3 regions of the Cobetia sp. 10Alg 146 genome follow, and region 3 is predicted to be linked to each of the others. Evidence: predicted binding sites of a transcription regulator. Region 3 holds the regulator's gene; each other region holds the start of a gene.

Region 1 (7,067 bases), on a different contig from region 3:
TCAAGCCCTCAGGCCAACAAGAAAGACGCCGGAGCATTCGCTGCTCCGGCGTTTTTATTTGCCTACGTCATGTCTTCTTTAAGGGCTTTCAGGGCGTAAGGCCCGCGGTCTGCATGAAGCGACGCAGTGCCAGAGAGACGAGCCCCAGCGCGCTGACGCTGCCTCCCCAGATCACCACCAGCCATCCGATCTTGCTGAGCCAGCTGGCCGGGCGCGCAGGCGTCTCGGATGGCTCACCGCCGAGTCTGGCTGTGGGGGCATGCAGTGGCGCTGAATGTGACTCGCGTGTCGGGGATGTCATGTCAGCACCTCTCAATGGTAGCCATCGGTATGACGGACCTTGCCCTTGAACACGAAGTAGCTCCACGCCGTGTACACCAGGATGATCGGCAGGATGAAGAGCGTGCCGACGAGGGCAAAGCCCTGGCTTTGGGGCGGAGAGGCCGCTTCCCAGATCGTCACATGACCGGGAATGATGTCAGGCCACATGCTGATGCCGAAGCCGCTGTAGCCCAGGAAGATCAAGGCCAGCACCAGCAGGAAGGGCTGGGCATGATATTCAAGGGCGACGGCGCGGATCAGCGCATAACCTGCCAGCACTACCAGCACAGGCACCGGCAGGAACCAGAACAGCTGCGGCAGCGTGAACCAGCGCTCGGCGATGGCGGGGTGCGCCAGCGGTGTCCACAGACTGACGGCCGCGATCATGATCAATACCCACAGCGTCAGCGGGCGCGTCAGGGCAAACATGCGCGCCTGGAGAATGCTTTCGGTCTTCATGATCAGCCAGGTGCTGCCGAGAAGCGCATAGGTGAACAGCAAGGCAACACCGCAGAACAGTGGGAAGGGTGATAACCAGTCCAGCGACCCACCGCTGAAGTGAACCCCATCGAAGGCGATGCCCTGGATGTAGCCTCCCAGTGCGACGCCTTGACTGAAGGTGGCCAGCACCGAGCCGCCCACGAAGGCCTTGTCCCACCAGTGGCGACTCGCGTCCGAGGCCTTGAAGCGAAATTCGAAGGCGACACCGCGGAAGATGAGGCCGATCAACATGGCGACAAGAGGAATGCTCAGGGCTTCCAGCAAGACGGCGTAGGCCAGCGGAAAGGCCGCGAACAGCCCCGCGCCGCCCAGCACCAGCCATGTCTCGTTGCCATCCCACACGGGGGCCACGGTATTCATCATCACATCGCGGTCCACCTTTTCCTCCACCCACGGGAAGAGAATGCCGATGCCCAGATCAAAGCCGTCCATGATCACGTACATCATCAGGCCGAACAGGATGATGCCCGCCCAGATGACAGAAAGGTCGATACCCATAGCGTTCATCGCTCCGGTCAGTGAGTGGTGCCGTCGAGAGATTCCTCGATGGCCGACAGTGGGCGGGAAGGTGTGCGTGGCTTGCCGGGGCCGCCGCTGGGGGCGTGGCTGTCATCACCCGCCGGCCCTTTCTTGATCAGCTTGAAGAGGTAGTTGATCCCCGTGCCGAAGACGATGAAGTAGATCGTGACAAAGGCCGTCAGGCTGATGCTGAGGTGAACGGCGCTGTGAGCAGAGACGGCATCTTCCGTTCTCATCAAGCCGTAGATCACCCACGGCTGGCGGCCGACTTCGGTGGTGAACCAGCCGGCGAGTATCGCGATCAGACCGGCCGGCCCCATGGCGACGGCCAGCCTCAGCCAGCGCCGCGAGGTGAAGAGCCTGCCCTTGCGGGCCAGATAGACACCGGAGAGGCCGAGAAGAATCATCGCAAGGCCCAGGCCGACCATCAGGCGGAAGCTCCAGAACACGACGGTCGAATTGGGGCGGTCCGCGGCGGGGAAGTCCTTGAGCGCCGGTACCTGCTTGTCGATGTCATGCATCAACAACAGGCTGCCGAGAGCCGGAATCTCGAGCGCGAAGCGCGTCTCTTCGCGCTGCATGTCGGGCACACCAAACAGGATCAACGGCGTCGGTTCCCCATGGCTGTTGTCCCAATGCCCTTCGATGGCCGCGATCTTGGCCGGTTGGTGCTTGAGCGTATTCAGGCCATGCATGTCGCCGACGAAGGCCTGCAGCGGGGCGGTCACCATCAGCATCATCACCGCCATGACCAGCATCTTGCGCACTTCCGGAGTGTCGCGTTTCTTGAGCAGCAACCAGGCGGCGGAGGCAGCGACGAACAGCGAGGTGCTCAGGAAGGAGGCCAGTGCCATGTGGGCCAGGCGATAGGGGAAGGAGGGATTGAAGACGATCGCGAACCAGTCGACCGGCACGACGATGCCATCGATGACCTCATGCCCCTGAGGGGTCTGCATCCAGCTGTTGGAGGACAGGATCCAGAACATCGAGACCAGGGTGCCGAGCGCGACCATGCAGGTCGAGAAGAAGTGCAGACCGCGGCCGACGCGATTCCAGCCAAACAGCATCACGCCGAGGAAGCCGGCTTCGAGGAAGAAGGCGGTCAGCACTTCATAGGTCAGCAGTGGCCCGGTCACGCTGCCGGCAAAGGCCGAGAAACCGCTCCAATGCGTGCCGAACTGGTAGGCCATGACCAGACCTGACACCACGCCCATCGCGAAGTTGACCGCGAATATCTTCGACCAGAAATGATAGAGGTTGCGGTAGACCTGTGTGCCTGTCTTCAACCACATGCCTTCCAACACCGCCAGATAGCTGGCGAGGCCAATGGTGATGGCCGGGAAGATGATGTGAAACGAGATGGTGAAGGCGAACTGTATCCTGGCCAGGTCGATGGCCTCGGTGCCGAACATGGCAATGTCTCCTGAGTAGGCGGCAAGGGGGACGGCCCTGCCTGAATCTTCGCCGCTACTCTAGGGAGCCGCCGGAAGCCATAACAGGCTCAGTTGTGCGAGAAAAAACCATATCAGTTGCGAGCTGAACCTTGGCCGGGCGTTAACTGACCGTGAGCCAGTCAGCCGTTCAGCCAGGTGGTATGGCGAGAAGTCAGCAAGGCGAGCCGGGCAGGAGGGCGCACTCTGATTCACGTCAGCACCATGACCGGATCAGATGCTTGCCACATCGCCCTTGGCGGCAGGCCCCGCCATGGCGGGCTCTGGTGCACTCTGCAGAGACACACATGCGGCATCAGGACAGGCAGTCAAGGAGCGCAACAAGGTGCGCAATCCAAGCGTAGCAAGAGGATCTCGAGCGAGGACATACGCCGCAAAAGGCTATTTTCGCCCCCGCGGATGAAGAGTGAAGACTGTGTGACAAGGCGGCCACAAGGGCTGCGGCATTTGCGCGCACTCATGGGCGCACATGCTCAAGGCGCTCTTCGCACCTCGCACCTCGCACCTCGCATCTCGCATCTCGTCTGAGCGGTCCGTGTTTCAGGCTGCCTTGAGCAATTCACCCAATGTCTGCATGGCGTGCTCTGACGCCGCGTCCCACGGATGGCCGTAGCTCAAGCGAATGCAATGCTTGAAGCCCTGGGTGGCCGAGAAGATGGGCCCCGGCGCCAGACTGATGCCGTGGGCCAGCGCCTGCTGAAACAGGGCCAGCGAATCGATGTGCTCTGGAAGCTCGCACCACAGGAAGTAGCCCCCGTGGGGATGGGTGACGCGGGTGTCTTCGGGGAAGTAGCGATCAATGGCCGCCAGCATGGCTGTCTGCTGGGTCTCGAGCGCCAGGCGTAGCTTGCGTAGGTGGCGGTCGTAGCCGCCATGCTGAAGGTAGTCGGCCAGGGCTACCTGGGCGGGCAGCGATGGCGAGATGGTTGTCATCAGCTTGAGGCGCGAAATCTCCCGGGTATGCCGCCCCGCGGATATCCAGCCCACCCGATAGCCCGGCGCCAGGCACTTGGAGAACGACCCGCAGTGCATCACCAGACCCTCGACATCCAGCGCCTTGACGGGCTGCGGGGGCGACACCTCGGCACGTTGATCGAAGTACAGTTCCGCGTAGACATCATCCTCCAGCATCGACAGCTGATGACGGCAGAGCAGCGCATACAATTGGGCCTTGCGCGCATCGCTCAAGCTGGCCCCCAGCGGATTCTGCAGATGGCTCATGAACCAGCAGGCCTTGATGGGCAGCGTCTCCAGACGATTCTCGAGCACCTCGAGATCGATCCCTTCGCGCGGGTGTACCGGAATTTCCACCGCGCGCAGCTTGAGTCGCTCAAGCACCTGAAGCGTGGCATAGAAGGCCGGCGCCTCGATGGCGACAAGGTCCCCGGGCTGGGTGACACATTGCAGGCCGAGATTGAGCGCCTCCATGGCGCCATTGGTGATCACCAGCTCCTCCGTCGGCAGCTGCATGCCGTTGACCATGTAGCGCTGAGCGATCTGTCGGCACAGGTCAGGATGGCCAGTGGTCATGTCGGAGATCACGGCATGCGATGACAGCTGGCGCAGCCCGCGCGTCATGCTGGTCGCAAGCCGCGCAAGCGGAAAGAGCTCCGGGCTCGGGAAGGCAGAGCCGAAGGGGACGGTATCGTTGTCGCGCAGTGAGCCCAGCACCGAGAACACCAGTTCACTGACGGCGACATCGGAAGGGGCTTGCTGCTGCAGGGCGACATGCGGCTCCTCGAGTATCCGCGAGGCGTTGTCACGCACGAAATACCCCGAGCGCGGCCGCGCACTGATCAATCCCTGATTCTCCAGCAGGTAATACGCCTGGAAGACGGTAGAGGGGCTGATGCCATGCGCCTTGCTGGCCTGACGCACCGACGGCACGCGCTCACCCGGCGCGAGAATGCCGGTACGAATCAGGTTGGAGATCTCGGCGGCAAAGCGTTCATAACGCTTCATGAGGGCTTTCCTGGAGAAGTCGAGGAGGCAAGGATACCTGAGTCTCGATGTGGCAGGGTGTCTCGGGATAGCACCGTCCAAAAGGAAAAGAACAGCATGTAGTGTCCAAGAGGTCTCCCAAAGCTCTAGTTGCAGCCTAAATGCTTGATAGCAGGATACTGGTCTCACTGTTGAGTACGCCCTCGACCAGCCGTACCTCACGTAGTACACGATCAAATTCGCTTAGACTGTTTACTTGAACCTCGGCGACAAGATCCCACTTCCCGCTGGTGGTATGCAGTTTGTGAAGCTCGGGTAGGCCGCGAAGCTTGTTGATAACATGTGATGTGTTCCGCCCCATAACCTCGATCATCATTATTGCCCTGACGGCATTGCTTTCGTAGTCCTCTCGTACCCTGGCGGTGAAACCCAGTAAAGCACCAGAGGAAAGCAGACGATCCAGGCGTGTCTGCACCGTCCCTCGCGATACGTCCATGATCTCGGAAAGTTTCGAGACAGGGGCTCGTCCATCCTTGCGCAACAGGCTGATAAGCAACCTGTCAATATCATCGAAGACGTACTTCGTATCAGTCGCCTGTTTCATTACTGGTTCTCAGTTTGTGCAGCTAGTCTACGCAAAGTGCTCATTTATTGGTCATAGATCAGGCTGGTTGGCTGTTTTTCATGCGACATGCTGCTCCTACAATAGTGGAAACACTTTATTCGAGGAAACAAGTATGTCGAATCATTTGTCTTCAGTTCAAGCTCCATCCGCTATCGTTATGGTGCGGCCTCATCACTTCGTCGTGAATGCGGAAACAGCTCTTGACAATGCCTTTCAGATAAAGTTCATCAGCGATGAAAGTCTTGTTCAACGTGCTTATGAAGAACACAGCGTTGCTGTGAAAGAGCTTGAGCATCATGGGGTTAGAGTCCATGTTTTCGAGGGAGACAACCCGGAAACCCCGGATAGTGTTTTCCCGAACAATTGGTTTTCTACACATCCTGGCGGGCATGTGGCGATCTATCCGATGAAGGCAAACAATCGGCGAAAAGAGCGTCGTATCGATGTGATTGAGATGCTAAAAGAACAGTATCGCGTGCAGGACGTAATTGATTATTCAGGGCTTGAATCAGATGGCTTGTATCTTGAAGGTACTGGAGCCATGGTGATTGACCATATAGATCGCGTAGCCTACGCAGTAGAATCGGATCGCACCAACCCGCTAATACTTGAACGCTTCTGCACACATTTTAATTTTGATCCTATGGTGTTTTCTGCAGCGGATTCACAGGGAGTCCGCATCTATCACACCAATGTTCTCATGTGCATTGCGACTGACTACGCTCTCATTGGCGAAGACATGATCGTCGATAAAGAACAGAGAGAGGCGGTAGTGAGTCGTTTGAAAGAATCTGGACGCCACGTGATTTCGCTTAACGAGCACCAGATTGCATCCTTTGCGGGAAATGCTATCGAGTTACAGGGGCGTGAAGGACGATTGCTTGCCTTATCGAAAACGGCCTTTGACTCACTACATCCAGATCAGATATCCATCATTCAAGAAAGTACGCGTCTGGTACCTCTTTCGATTCCGACAATCGAAAAAGCAGGAGGGTCGGTACGTTGCACAATTGCAGGAATTCACTTGTCTTCACGGTATAGTTCTGCAGGGTATAAGAGTTGAAGAATACTGTCTGGGTGATGGATAGACTTTGAATATCTCTGCGAAAGTAGTTAAGGAAGTTATAAATCCTCGCCTTCGTCAGACCCTGTCATGTTATTGATCAATAATGACTTTGAATGTGTTCAATGTGAAGCAGTAAGTTTTTGGAGTTAATGAATAACGTATGTAGCGAGAAAAGGATGGAGTAATGATGATAAGATTTATGCTTGTTGGATTTTTGTTATTGTTTACCAAGCTCGCTTGGGCGCATGGCGAGGTAAGTATTGATACAACCATAAATTCAATCATGGGGCCAATCGCTAGTACTGCTGTATCAATCATATTCTATTCTGTCACCTTTCTGGGGGTTCAGATTCCACTTATTGTTATATGGCTGGCAGTTGCTTCGGTCTTCTTCACTTTTTATTTTAACTTCGTGAATTTCCGCTCTTTCTTTCATGCTTTGAGACTTGTTCGAGGTGACTATGTTGATTCCTCTGCTGAGGGGGAAGTGACGCATTTCCAGGCGTTGGCGACGGCACTTTCCGGTACCGTTGGTTTGGGAAATATTGCGGGCGTGGCTGTCGCTATTTCCCACGGAGGACCGGGGGCCACTTTCTGGATGATCGTTGTCGGGCTGTTTGGTATGTCTGCCAAGTTTTTGGAG
Region 2 (7,067 bases), on a different contig from region 3:
CGGTGACGATACCCGCCACGGCGCCCAAGGGCGCGAGCAACGTCAGCGGCTCACGCGCGTAGACATCCATCCAGCTGCCGGGGCCGACCTGCTTGTCCAGCAGCTTTAGCGCCTTGCCGGTATCGCCCATCTGGTCGATGCTGTAGCCCATGCCGGACAACCACACCCACAGTCCGCCCAGGCCAAACAGCCCGAGCGAAAGCAGTCCCAGCGGCTGCACCAGACGCGCACTGCGCGCCGCCACGGCGTCATCGGCACGCGCCACCAGCCAGGTACCGCCATGCAGCATCACCATCACGACGGACAGCGCCGCACACAGCAACGCGAAGGGATTGAACAGCCCGAGATAGCTGCCGTCGTAGCTGGCACGCATGTACTGATCGACTTCCAGCGGCACGCCCTGCAGCAGGTTGCCGAAGATCAGCCCGAAGAAGGCAGTGGGAATCAGGCTGCCGGCGACGATGCCGCGGTCCCACCAGCCCCGCCATTGGGGGCTCTCGAGCTTGGAGCGATAGTCAAAGCCCAGCGGACGGAAGAACAGCGAGAACAGGATGGTCAGCATCGCGAAATAGAAGCTGGAGAACGCCGCGCCATAGACCACCGGCCACACCGCGAAGACGGCACCGATGGCGGTGACCAGCCATACCTGATTGCCATCCCAGTGCGGCGCCAGCGTGTTGATCACCACGCGCCGTTCGCTGTCACTGCGACTGACCAGCGGCATCAGCATCGCCGCGCCCATGTCCATGCCATCGGTGATGACGAAGCCGATCAGCAGCAGACCCACCGCCACCCACCAGAACAGCTTGAGGATCTCGTAATCCCACATGATCCATTACTCCTTGAATGACAGCGAAGGATTGAGCGACATGCCCTCGTCGTCTCGCAGGGCGCCGCGCTCGAAGTGATAGCGGCCGGTATGCAGGGAAGAGGGTCCCTTGCGCGCGAAGTGGAACATCAGCCACATCTCGATCACGAAGAACAGGCTGTAGAAGGCCAGGAAACCGCCGATGGACCACCACAGATCCGACTCATCCAGGCTCGAGGCCGCCATGAAGGTCGGCAGAATCTCTCCGACCGCCCAGGGCTGACGCCCGAATTCGGCCACGAACCAGCCGGTCTCCACCGCGATGAACGGCAGCGGGATCGACAGCAGGCAGATCCACAGGAAGGGGCGCACATCGAAGCGATGCTTGGCACTCATCCATACCGCGACGATGAAGATCGCGAGCATCGCCATGCCACAGGCGACCATGATGCGGAACGAGAAGAACATCGGTGCCACCGGGGGGATCGAGTCGGCCGCGGCCTTGTCGATCATCTCCGGCGTGGCATCGGAGGGCGTCTCGACATAGCGCTTGAGCAGCATGCCGTAACCGAGATCTTGCTTGACGGCATCGAAGGCCTTACGGGTCGCGATATCGTCCTGACCCTCACGCAGCTGCTGGAGCAGATCATAGGCCTGCATGCCATTGACGATGCGTCCGCGGTGCTCCTCGGTCAGCTCCTTGATGCCCGGAATCTCGGTATCCAGCGAGCGCGTACCGATCAGCCCCATCACATAGGGAATGTGGATGCCGTAATCGGTGTGCTGGGTCTCCTCGTTGGGCAGACCGATCAGCGTGAAGGACGCCGGCGCCGGCTCGGTCTCCCACATCGCCTCGATGGCGGCCATCTTGGCCTTCTGCACGTCGCCCACCTCATAACCGGACTCATCGCCCAGCACGATGACCGAGGCCACCGAGAACAGTCCGAAGGCCGCGGCGATGGCGAAGCTGCGCTTGGCAAAGCCCAGATCCCGCCCCTTGAGAAGATAGAAGGCACTGATGCCGAGCACGAACATGGCGCCGGTCACGTAGCCTGCCGACACGGTATGCACGAACTTGGCCTGGGCGACCGGATTGAAGATGACATCCGCGAAGCTGGTCAGCTCCATGCGCATGGTCTCGAAGTTGAAGGCCGCCCCGACCGGATTCTGCATCCAGCCATTGGCGATCAGGATCCACAGCGCCGAGAAGTTGGAGCCGAAGGCGACAAGCCAGGTCACCATCAGGTGCTGACGCTTGCTCAGGCGGTCCCAGCCGAAGAAGAACAGCCCGACGAAGGTGGATTCGAGGAAGAAGGCCACCAGGCCCTCGATGGCCAGCGGCGCACCGAAGATGTCGCCGACGTAATGCGAGTAATAGGCCCAGTTGGTGCCGAACTGGAACTCCATCGTCAGGCCGGTGGCGACACCGAGCGCGAAGTTGATGCCGAACAGCTTGCCCCAGAACTTGGTCATGTCCTGGTAGACCTGCTTGCCGGTCATCACATACAGGGATTCCATGATGGCCAGCAGGAAGGCCATGCCGATGGTCAACGGGACGAACAGGAAGTGATAGAGCGCGGTCATGCCAAACTGGAACCGCGACAGCTCCACTACGGTATCGGAGATCATGTCTAACCCCTTTGCGATAAGACGAACGGCCAGACTGCCGTCTCTGCATGCGCTTGCCACCGACGTCGGGGGCAGTCTCCCCCCGACTCCCGCCGGAAAGCGCACAGGCAATGGCACCGTGGTACCAAGACCTTGGTCGGACATTCTCTGCCCTCTCGCGACAGGCTCCAGATGACAGGTTGTCGCAGCCGCACTCCGGCAAGCGCCGCCTGCGGGGATCGCAAGCCCATGAGCTGACAGCGGAAACGTCCATGGCCCGCATCATTGCTGGGCTGACGCGCAGTGGACCGCCAGCGGCCTCTCAACGCTCTTCCTGCGCACCTGCACGACACCTGCGACCTTCCACCACACGCCACAGAGCACGGGCCTGCACGACAGCAGCCATGCACGGCTCGGACAATCCTGCGACGCGTGTTGAATGCGCAGACACAGGAGTTGCCGATCAGCGACTATCACTTCACCAGCAGGCTAACTATCATAGGGCGATCCATCGCTGGGTCCTGCGGCAGGGATTGCCCGTGACCCACCTCCCCTCTTTCGCTCGTGAACTTGCCATGACCTCCTTTTCCCGCCACTCCCTGTCCAGCGCCTCTCGGGGCCCACGTGCCACGGCGCCCCGTGGCCATGCCGACTACTGTGACCCCGCCCTGGGGTATCTGCTGGATTACCACGGCCTGAACCGGTTCGAGGCCCTGTGGCACGTGGCCGCCCAGGACGTTGATGCCCCTAACCGTGAGCGCGGAGGCATCTCGACGGTCTCGCTGCTCACTCTCGAGGACGAGCAGGGCCAGACACATCGCCTCTACCTCAAGCGCCAGACCAACCATCTGGGCCGCAGCCTGTCACGCCCACTGGGCGAGCCGACCTTCTCGCGCGAGTGGCGTGCCATCCGCCACTATCACGCGCTGGGCATTCCTTCGGTGGATGCCGGCTGGTATGGCGAGCGCCGCACCGGCAAGGAGTGGCGCGCCATCCTGATCACCTTCGATCTCGACGGCCGCGATGATCTGGACCACTGGCATGCACGCTGGACGGCGCTGGACGATACCCGACGCACGCAAGTCATCACTGCCAGCGCGCGTCTCGTGCGACAGATTCATCAAGCCGGCATGATGCACGGCTGCCTGTTCCCCAAGCATCTGTTCCTCAGCCGCCCACAGCCCGCCGCCGACGGTGCCAGCGCCATGCAGGAACAGATGGATGCCGTCATCATCGACCTGGAGAAGACCCGACGCTTCGTGCTGCGCCGTCACGAGTGCCAGCGCGACCTCTACGTGTTGTGGCGCCGCCTCAAGGCCTGGCAGGCAGCGGAGTGGCGAGAGTTTCTGGCCGTCTACCTCGACTGTCCCGCGCAGAGTGACGAGGTCAGTCGATGGCTCAACGAGCTTGAAGCACGTGCCCAGCGCAAGCGTCGCTGAATTCCCACACTGGTGGGCGCATCACGCATTGCGTAGCATGCGCTCACCTCACGAGCCGCCTACGACCAACGTCTCATGAATCTGTCGTAAAAATGAACGGCCCTGTCGCTGTCCTGCGCCACCTCCAGTCTCATCCTCGAGACATGCACCTTTTCTGAAATAATCGGTAACATCCGCTAACAAGACGTCAAATATGTTTTCAAACATTGTTCTAAAAAAATGCTTGCCAAAAAGAACAGTGTTTTTTATAGTTCATCTCGTCCCCTGAACAAGGCAGCCTTGCCACACTCGGTACATCCCCCGAGTTCGCCAGGCACCGCCGACAGGAAGCCCCCGAGGCCACAAGCTTCAAGGAGAACATCACATGAAAACCATCAAGATCCTGACTGCTACCGTCATCGCCGGCACCATGGCAATGGGTGCACAATCTGCACTGGCCTACGGCAAGGGCGACATCTTCCTGCGCGGCGGCGTTGCCAAGGTCGACGGCAAGAGCAACAACGGCAATGGCCTGATCGCCAAGGATGAATCCGGTTTCGCCGGCTCCGTGGGCTACATGTTCCACGACAACCTGGCAGTTGCTCTGCAGTCCACTGAAGCATTCAGCACCGACTGGAAAAACAGCGACGGTGGCTTCGATCAGATGCCGATCAACCTGATGCTGCAGTACTACCCGCTGGGCGGTACCGAAGCTCGCGTTCAGCCTTACGCTGGCGTCGGCCTGAACTACACCCACTTCTCCGGTGAGTCTGCCGGTGGCCAGAGCATGGACATCGACGACAGCTACGGCGCAGCTGCCGAGCTGGGTGTTGACCTCAACATCAACGAATCCTGGGCCGTCAATGGCTTCGCTCGTTACGCTGACGTCAAGGCCGACACCAAGATCAACGGCCAGGACGTGAACGACACCGAGCTGGACCCGGTCACCGTCGGTGCCGGTGTCACCTACCGCTTCTAAGTGCTGAAACACGCACTGACGAGCCGCGCCGAGCCATGACGCATCAGGGGTGATCCCCTTTCCTCATTGACGACGCACAAGAACGCCGCAGGCCTCAGGGCCTGCGGCGTTCTTGCATGCGCGGACAGTCGGCGAGACAGACGGAACTTGATTTGAATCAAGTGTGACGGACCCTTGTCGTACATGACGGCAAACCCTTGTCATGGATCAATTTTTCGTCGACATGAGCTCCTAGACTGACATCTCCTTTCTCACCCCCTGTCACTTCGGGAGCGAACATGTCAGCCGCACAGTCCTTCTTGCCCTTCTCCTTCTGCCGGTCCTCTTCACGCCCGCTGCGCATGGCGGCGATCACGGCCGCACTCACGCTGACTGCCACGTCGGCTGTCGCTGCGCCGTTCTCGTCGACTGACTCAGGCCTCGAGAACCTCGATTATGGTGCCGGCCAGTTCTGGACGCGTGCGGGTGTCGCCAAGGTCTCGCCTAAGAGCGACAACGGTCGCATCGATGCCATCGGTGCCGACGTGGACGTCGATGATGACAGCGCCTTCGCCTTCACTCTGGGGTATCGCTTCACCGATACCCTGGGGATCGAGCTGCTGGCCGCGCAGAATTTCGAGCATGACATCTCGCTGAATGGCCAGAAGGCCGGCTCCGTCGATCATCTGCCACCGACCCTGACACTTCAGTACTACCCCCTCGGTGGACGCGACTCCCGCATCCAGCCGTACATCGGTGCAGGCGTCAATTACACCCACTTCTCCGATGAAACCCTCGATGACGGCACCAAGCTCGAGATGGATGACAGCTGGGGCGCGGCCGCACAGATCGGTGTCGACCTGGTCATCAATGAGCATTGGGCGGCCAACGTCGCTGCCTGGTATCTGGATATCGATTCCGATGTCACCGTGGCGGGCAGCGTCAACGACAAGGTCGAGATCGACCCGATCGTGACCATGGCCGGTATCAGCTATCGCTTCTGAGTCGCGCATCTGACTGGCCACAGATGACAACGCCCCGCCAGCCCATCACGGGCCGGCGGGGCGTTATGCTTTCAGGGTGAATCAGCGCGAGGCGGCCTGCCCGCTGCTCGGTGCCGACGTCTCGAGCGCTGACGGCGCCGTGTCGTCAGCCGGCGCCCTGGCTACCTTGCCCGGACGGGGGCGATCCAGCACCAGTCCCAGCACGACCAGCGCCGCTCCCACCACCATCAAGGCGGTCCACTGCTCATCGAACAGCCACCAGGCCATCAGTGCGGCACACGGCGGCACCAGAAAGAAGGTACGTGCAACCTGATGGGCCTCGCCACGTTCGAGCATCAGCATCAGCAACCAGATGGCACCCACCGAGATGGCGATCACCAGCCAGGCGAGGGTCAGCAGCAGACGAGGCGTCGGGTCGAAGGCGAAGCTACCTACGCTGCTGGCTGCGATGAGGAAGACACAGCCCGCTCCCAGATACTGGAATACCAGCCCCTCCACCAGCCCCATCCGACCACCGACACGCTTCTGCCACAGCGTCGAGCTGGACACGCCGATGAGCGCCACCAGACACCACAGCAGGCCGATCATCGGCCACTCGAGCGTGGCGCTTGCGGCGCCTGCCCCCTGAAGCACGCCCGCCCCCAGCACCAGACTGACGCCAATCGCGCCACACCCCAGTCCCAGCCACTGCCTGGCGCCCAGACGGATACCGAACAGCGGCAGTGACAGCGCAGCCGTCACCAGAGGGTGCAGGCTAACCAGCAAGGCCGTCAGCCCCGCAGGCAGCCCGGCCTTGACCGCCGCGAACACGCCACCCAGATAGGCGCCGTGCAACAGCATGCCGATGCCCATCTGAGCCAGCTTGTCATGGCGCTGCCCCCATTGGCGCGGCTTGCGGCGTATCCACAGGATCAGCCCCAGCACCGGCAGTACCAGCAGGCTACGCACCAGCAGCAGCGTGAAAGGCTCAGCATCCAGGGTTCCGAAACGTGCGGCGATGAACCCGGTGGCGAACAGGAAGACGAAGGTCAGCGGCATCCACATCAGATTGACTCCAGAGCACGAGAGACGGGACCTCACTGTCCCGAGGAGCGCTCACACCGAGCGCGTCAGGCATCGCCGGCGTGATGTGACATGAGCTTGCCGCGAAGGCACCAGGGGATACAAGATACAGAGAATGGCTTTTTCAGGGGATACAGTCCGCATGAGTGGCACTCAAGACCTCCCATCAGCGCCGCGCTACCAACAGCTGGCGACGCGCTTGAAAGCCG
Region 3 (7,067 bases):
GGACACCGGCATGAGACACGTACTGCTCGAACGGCATCCGGGCCTGATGGCCGCGCTCTGCGTGATGGCGGCAAGTGTCGGCGCGCTGGCCCAGTTGCTGCCTCTGGGGTTTCAGGAGGCAGGGCAAGAAGTGACACCGCTGGATGCGCTGGCGCTGGAGGGACAGCGCCTTTACCTGCGGGAAGGCTGCCAACAATGCCATACCCGAATGGTGCGGGATCTACCGGGAGACCAGGCACGCCATGCAAGCCGGGACGCCGCCTCCCGCCACCTCATGGAGCGACCGGCCCTGTGGGGCAACGCTCGTCATGGCCCTGACCTGAGCCGCCTCCCGGCGGAACATGATGAGGCCTGGCAACGCCTGCACCTGTACTCGCCGCGCCACAAGGTGGCGGATTCCAGCATGCCGGCCTACCCCTGGCTGTTCGAGCACGCCCTGAGCGGCGAGGGTGTCGCCGAGCGAATGCGGGCCCTGCAGGCGCTTGGCGTGCCCTACCGAGACGACGAGATCCTCGCGGCGCCCGCCCGGGTACGCGGCAAGGCCGAGGCGACCGCTCTGCTGGCCTATCTTCAACAGACGGATCCCCTTCGGCACTCATCCGCGACAGCACCCGACCCGACAGGGGAGACACTCGCCACACTGACACTGACGACAGGAGCTGCACCATGAACCTGCTGGCAAACGTCGATCTGCCACTGTTCTGGCAAGCATGGATCAGCATGCTCACGCTGGGCAGCCTGGCCTTCTGCACGCTGTTGCTTGTCGGGCTTCGCTCGCGCAGCACCTCACCCGATGATGACCTGCAGGGAGATGGGCCAGGCGACGAACACCGCATTGACGGCACCCCTCAGCCGGACAGACCGCTGCCGCTGGTCTGGAGTCTGCTGTTTCTGCTCACGCTGCTGGTCAGCATGGGGCAGATCGTCATGTCCTTGAGTGGATGATGTCACCTGGCTCTCCCGAGGCGGATGAGGCAGGGCGTCGCAACCTGCCCCTTCGGGAGGTTCTGCGTCTAGAGTCATGCAGGACATCACGACACAATCAGAATTATCTAATATAATGCGCGCGATTCACGGAGCACTTCACATCCCGCCCCACAGGACGGGAACCCGTTCTGGGAAGTGCGCCTGACAGGTATCATTGACGGACAGCACCGACAGGCAGCAGCGACTCAGTCCATGAGGATGCTGCCTCTCCGTACAGGACCATGGAATCGCCCTGTACCAGGTGTCGCACCCGGACACCCCCACCCGAAACCCGCTCCCCACGAGTTTCGGCGTAATGCCCCAGGAGAGTCACCATGACGGCCCAGACAACGGCATCCCATCGATTGCGTGCGCATGAAGCACGCTGTCAGACCTGCTCGCTCAGCTCACTGTGTCTGCCGCTGGCACTGAACATGGAAGCCATCGACCAGTTCGACTCCATCATTCGGCGCCGCGCGCCGCTCAGAAAGGGCGAGGTTCTCTTCACCCAGGGCGAGCCCTTCGACTGCGTCTTCACGGTGCGCTCGGGCAGCCTGAAACAGATCAACACCGAGAACAGTGGCACGGAGCAGCTCACCGGTTTCTTCCTGCCCAGCGAGCTGGCTGGACTGGATGCCATCGACAGCAATGCCTACCCCGGCAGCGCCGTGGCACTCGAGACCACGACCGTGTGCGAGATTCCCTTCGATCGCCTCGATGCGCTTTCCGCCCAACTGCCGGAACTGCGCACCCAGCTGTTCAAGAGCCTGAGCAAGGAGCTGCATGAGGATCGTCGGATGATGATGCTGCTGTCGCGCAAGACGGCAGATGAGCGCCTGGCCAGCTTCCTGGTCAACCTCTCTCAGCGCTTCCGTCGCCGCGGCTATTCGCCATACAGTTTCCGTCTTTCCATGTCCCGCGCCGACATCGGCAATTACCTGGGACTGGCCGTGGAAACCATCAGCCGTATCCTGACGCGTTTCCAGGCTCAGGGGCTGGTGGATATCCAGGCCCGCGAGGTCCATATCCTGCACCTGGATGGCCTGATCGAGCTGGCAGAAGGAGAGTGTCAGGGCGGTCGCTGAACGCCCGTGATGCCATCTCTCTCACCACGAAGGCCCGCCACATCCTCATGTGGCGGGCCTTCGTGTGTTCCAGACAGCGCCAGGCGGCTCGGAGACGCTCAGCGATTCTGCAGACGGTTGTAATCCAGCAACCCGGCCTCGACGGGACGATCCGCATAATTGGCACGCAGCACGCTGTCCGAGAACTGCCAGAAGCGTGGGTCGGTGCGCCGCACTCCGATATCGGCCATCAGCTGTCGATAGTCCGCCTCATCCTTGAGCACGGCGACCCGCCGTGCCAATCCCTGCAGCGACTCGGGTGTCAGATGCCAGAAGGCATTCGGATAATCCCCGGCCACGCCGCGCAGCACATCCAGCGTATCGCGCTCAGAACGCCGATTGGCTTCCTCGTCGAACAGACTGGTGATGTTGGCATGAGCCGAGTTGCGCAGCACGCTGAACAACTGTGGGTGCTCGCTTCCCTCCCGTTCCAGCGCAATGATGGTGACTTCCGGCAGCAGGCTGGCCGCCAGACCACTCACCTCGCTCAAGGCCTTCAATTCGCGGCGCACGGCATCATCCTCCAGCGTCTCCAGGCTACGCTCGTGGACAAGTTCCGGCGCCAGGCGCTCGCGCAGGCGGCGCATCAGCCCAATGCGCGCCTTCTCCGGTGAGGAAAGCTCTCCCGGTGTCCAGACGATATCGCTCGGGGCATCAAACTGGGGCGGCTTCTTGAACAGCAGCTTTTCCAGCCCCGAATCCACATCCTGATACCAGCTGTCATGCACTGCCTGACGCTCGCCGGCAGGCAGAAGCGCCAGCAGGTTGTTCTCGCCTTCCATGCGCAGGAAGTCCATGTACAGGCGCGTGGTCAGCTGGTGGCCGAGGTTGCCATAGACATCGAAGCCGGCCACCAGCAGGTAATGGATGCGCTCAAGCATCGGGTAATCGATCACCCAGGCCGTCTTGGGCACATTGCCGACCAGCCCTTTCATCACGGCAGCGTTGTCGAAGTGACGATAGACCGTCAGGGCGGCATTGGGGTTGTGATCGCCACCCTCGCCCCCTTGCCAGCCGCTGCCGTCCCACAACAGCTGCATGTCGAGACGCAGATTGCCGTCCTCGTAGGCCTGCATCATCAGCTTTTGCTTGGCCTGCAGATAGGCCTGCTGCTTGCGCTCGAACTTGATCCACGAGGAGATGGGCAATGCATTGCTGCTCTGCTCGGCAGGCAGGCTGAGATTCTCGCCCTCCCGTGCCAGGGTGCGCTCGACCTGCGGCAGGCTGAACAGTGATGGATCGGTGAAACTGACCCAGAAGTGGTCATTGATGACGTCCACGGCCACCTGGCCACGACAGACCGGCCCCTTGATGAAGCCCATGATGGTGTTCTGCGATTCATCCAGCATGAAGCGGTAACGTGACTCGGCAGGGATCGCCTCGAACGTCAGGAAGGGATTGGACGCCGTCTTGAGGTCATAGCCAGGCAGGTCATCCACCGTATAGTCCGGCGCGAGGAACAGCGACTGCCAGCGCTCCAGGCGCGCGTCACTCAGCGAATAGGGCAGATGATTCTTGGCCAGGATCGTCGAGCGCTCCTGCCATAGACGGTAATAGACGCGAGGACGCCCGGCCTCGTCATGCGGCATGACGTCACGACCATCTCCGGGATAGGCGGCGTAGGGAGCGTCATAGGGGCGGCGCGAGGAGATACGCTGGATGGGCTCGCCGGGCGGCGTACTGGAGCGCACCAGCGAGAAGAAGATCGGCCGGCCATTGGCTCCCTTCGCTTCCGGGAAATACAGGTGGGTCAGGAAGAGGTGCTCGTAGATGTAGCGACTCATCAGACGCTGCTTGAGGCTGTCACCATTGAGGAAGGCTTCCACCTGCTGAATCCGTGGCACCAGGGCCTCAGACACCGGGCGCACCTTGGTCATCGGGGAGCCCTGCGCCAACCAGTTGACCAGCGTACGGTGCTCCTCATCACTGATCTGCGGCAGCGCATACGGCATGCCCCAGTCCGGGTGATCTTCCGCGAAGGCATCATAGCGCTCGATGGGCGCGCACACCTGACTGCGATTGAGCGACAGATCGAAGCGGTCTTCCGGCAGCAGGCCTTCCTCCGTCACCGGCAGGGGTTGCTTGCGCTTCTGGCTCAGCGAGCGGAACAGCACACTGCCTTCCAGATTGGCGAGCGCCGAGTCGTTGCGCTCGTTGAGCACCGGCGAGAAGTTCATGTCACGCCATTCAGCGGTGCTGTCGGCATCCTCGAACAGACGCGTCAGATTGGCCGCCAGCAAGCGGGTGCCGTCATAGACAGGAGCGGGATTGATACCGCGGTCGATCCCGGCCGCCGAGGACATCTTGAGCTGGCACGGGGCGTCATAGCAGCCATGGCAGACCACGCAACGCGTCTCGAGGATCGGCTTGACCTCATCTTCCCAATGCCTCCCCGCCAGACTATCGCCGGACACGACGCGATCGCGTGGCTCGGGCGTCCCGAAACGCGCATCCAGCTGATGCACGGTGACGGCGCTACATCCTCCCAGCAACAGGATGACGAGGATGCTCCAGCGCCAGCGCGGGGTATGCCACAGGCGTCGAAGGGAGTTCAGCATGCAAGGCTCCATAAGCAGAATACGAGACCGATGGACGGATCGGCCATGAGGCAGGCGGGGCCCGCTGCACACTGCTTCGACAGAGCACAGAAGACATGACAGGCACACAGTATGCCACGAGCAGAATAGCGTCTTTCAGAGGGTTTTCGCGCTCCCGGTCAAATTCTCGAGCCGCGGTGCATCCACCTTCACGCCGGCGACGTAAGACTCAATGACCCGGCAACGAGACCTGACTGGCCGGGTGGATATCTGCATCGAACCTTGCTCAACAACCAGAAAAAACGGGCTCGCCCGAAAGGAAACCATCATGACCATGAAGAAGACCGTGACTGCCGCCACCTTTGCCGCTGCTGCCGCTGCACTGTTCTCCACCGCCGCCCTGACCTCCATGTCCGTGCAGGCGGCTGACAACGCCGTGAAGTGCTCCGGGATCAACTCCTGCAAGGGCACCTCCGAGTGCGCCACCGCCACCAGCGCCTGCAAGGGCCACAATGCCTGCAAGGGTCAGGGCTGGTCCTACACCGCAAGTGCCGAATCCTGTGTCGGCGCTGGCGGCGAAGTCATCTCCGGCAAGAGCTGAGCACTCGAGATGAGGGCACCGTCACCCAGGTAACGGTGTCGCCAGGAGTCCCTGGACGCAACGGGAGGACGGCATGCCGTCCTCCCGTTGTTGCATCAGGTCTACACTGCCAATGCAGGCACTGCCTGCCATGCCATGGAAAAGGAGTCACTCATGACGACAGCTTCCCGGAGTCACCAGCCTGCCACTGCCACCTCGGGTGCCGGTCAAGGGCTAGGGCTACGTCCTGAGTACTACCACGAGATTCTGACGACGCTGCCGGATATCGATTGGTTCGAGGCCATCAGCGAGAACTACATGGGCCCCGGATTCATCGACTCCGACGGCGTCAGTGCCGGCGGCAAGCCGCTGCACTTTCTTGAGCGAGTCCGCGAGCACTACCCCATCGCCCTGCATGGCGTCTCGCTATCCATCGGTGGCAGCAATCCCATCGACACCCGCTATCTGCGCGAGCTGCGCGCACTGTGTGAGCGCATCGAACCGATGTGGGTCTCCGACCACCTGTGCTGGACCCGCACCGGCGCGCATCAATTCCATGACCTGCTGCCTCTGCCCTATACCGAGGCCACCATCACGCACCTGGCCGAGCGCATCGACCAGGTCCAGAACGCGCTCGGGCGCCAGCTATTGCTGGAAAACGTCTCCAGCTACCTGACCTGGCAGCCCGACGAGATGAGCGAATGGGAGTTTCTGGCCGAGGTCAGCCGCCGCGCCGATTGCCTGATCCTGCTCGACCTGAACAACGTCATCGTCTCCAGCCACAATCATGACTTCGATCCGCTGGCCTATCTGGATGCCATGCCGGCGGAGCGTGTCTGGCAGCACCATCTCGCCGGGCACATCAGGCAGGACGTGTCTGGCGGTGAGCTGTGCATCGACACCCACGACCAACCCGTCCCGGATGCCGTGTGGTCGCTGTATGACGCCGCACGCGAGCGCTTCGGCGATGTCGCCACCATGATCGAGCGCGATGACAACTTCCCGCCATGGTCGGAGCTGATGGAAGAATATGCCGAGCTGCGTCGCCGCAGTGGTCGCCCGCTGGCCGACGATCAACCGACCCGGACTGTCGCGGCGGCAATGAATGGGGGGCTGCACGCATGACGCATGCATCGACCACAGCGACGACAGCATCACAGTTCGATCGCCGCGCCTTGACCCAGCTTCAGGACGCCACCGCCGCCTATCTGGCCGCGCCGTCACCCGACACCCGCAGCATCGCGGCACAGGCTGTCATCAGTGATGAGCTGGCCAGTGCCGAGGAGCGCCTTGGCATCTATGCCACGGCTTACCGCCTGCGCCTGTTCGATGTCTTCGGCGGTGATTTCGAGGCCGTGCACACCTTGATTGGCGATGATGCCTTCGGCTTGCTGTGTCGCGAGTACCTCAATGCCCATCCGCCGAGCCACTACTCGATCCGCTGGGCAGGCCAGCACTTTCCGGCCTTCGTGGCCGCGCGCGAACCCCGGCGTTCGCTGGTCACCGAGATGGCGGCCTTCGAATGGGCACTGGGGCTGGCACTGGATGCCGAGGAGATCGCGACGCTCAGCGTCGAGACCCTGCAAGGGCTCGCCCCGCAAGACTGGCCGACGCTGAGACTGGCAGCCCATCCGTCACTGCATCACTTCGCCTTTCATTTCGATACGCCGGCCATCTGGAAATCCATCGACAATGACGAGCCGCCACGTGCGCCGGTCGAGAGCGAGATCCCCACGCCATGGATCGTCTGGCGTCAGCCGACCGAGGGCGCACCCGAGGTGCACTATCGCTCTCTCGAGCCATTGGAAGCGCTGGTGCTCGACGCCATTCTCTCCGCCGGTGATGACGGCCTGAGCTTCG

What was found. The regulator FNR, encoded in region 3, switches genes on or off when oxygen is low (the NO sensors DNR and NnrR bind a similar motif). The targets are predictions, from matches to a motif close to TTGATNTANATCAA.
Region 1: the regulator FNR is predicted to act here: its motif matches at 2,979-2,992, upstream of QD172_RS14105 (cytochrome ubiquinol oxidase subunit I).
Region 2: the regulator FNR is predicted to act here: its motif matches at 4,961-4,974, upstream of QD172_RS03455 (OmpW family outer membrane protein).

What each region holds. Positions count from the first base shown of each region.
Region 1 covers NZ_JARWKT010000008.1:89,719-96,785, reverse strand. Annotated here, with positions in the region: gene QD172_RS14115 (DUF2474 domain-containing protein) at 89-301, opposite strand; gene cydB (cytochrome d ubiquinol oxidase subunit II) at 313-1,320, opposite strand; gene QD172_RS14105 (cytochrome ubiquinol oxidase subunit I) at 1,338-2,753, opposite strand; gene QD172_RS14100 (PLP-dependent aminotransferase family protein) at 3,333-4,754, opposite strand; gene QD172_RS14095 (Lrp/AsnC family transcriptional regulator) at 4,891-5,337, opposite strand; gene QD172_RS14090 (arginine deiminase-related protein) at 5,471-6,421, shown strand; gene QD172_RS14085 (alanine/glycine:cation symporter family protein) at 6,609-7,067, shown strand, end outside.
Region 2 covers NZ_JARWKT010000002.1:106,404-113,470, forward strand. Annotated here, with positions in the region: gene cydB (cytochrome d ubiquinol oxidase subunit II) at 1-829, opposite strand, end outside; gene QD172_RS03440 (cytochrome ubiquinol oxidase subunit I) at 836-2,437, opposite strand; gene QD172_RS03445 (lipopolysaccharide kinase InaA family protein) at 2,992-3,855, shown strand; gene QD172_RS03450 (OmpW family outer membrane protein) at 4,220-4,813, shown strand; gene QD172_RS03455 (OmpW family outer membrane protein) at 5,092-5,796, shown strand; gene QD172_RS03460 (DMT family transporter) at 5,878-6,840, opposite strand; gene QD172_RS03465 (PLP-dependent aminotransferase family protein) at 7,001-7,067, shown strand, end outside.
Region 3 covers NZ_JARWKT010000006.1:111,901-118,967, reverse strand. Annotated here, with positions in the region: gene QD172_RS12140 (cbb3-type cytochrome c oxidase subunit I) at 1-14, shown strand, start outside; gene QD172_RS12135 (cbb3-type cytochrome c oxidase subunit II) at 11-670, shown strand; gene QD172_RS12130 (hypothetical protein) at 667-945, shown strand; gene fnr (fumarate/nitrate reduction transcriptional regulator Fnr) at 1,302-2,051, shown strand; gene QD172_RS12120 (fatty acid cis/trans isomerase) at 2,150-4,648, opposite strand; gene QD172_RS12115 (hypothetical protein) at 4,956-5,228, shown strand; gene QD172_RS12110 (DUF692 domain-containing protein) at 5,382-6,332, shown strand; gene QD172_RS12105 (DNA-binding domain-containing protein) at 6,329-7,067, shown strand, end outside.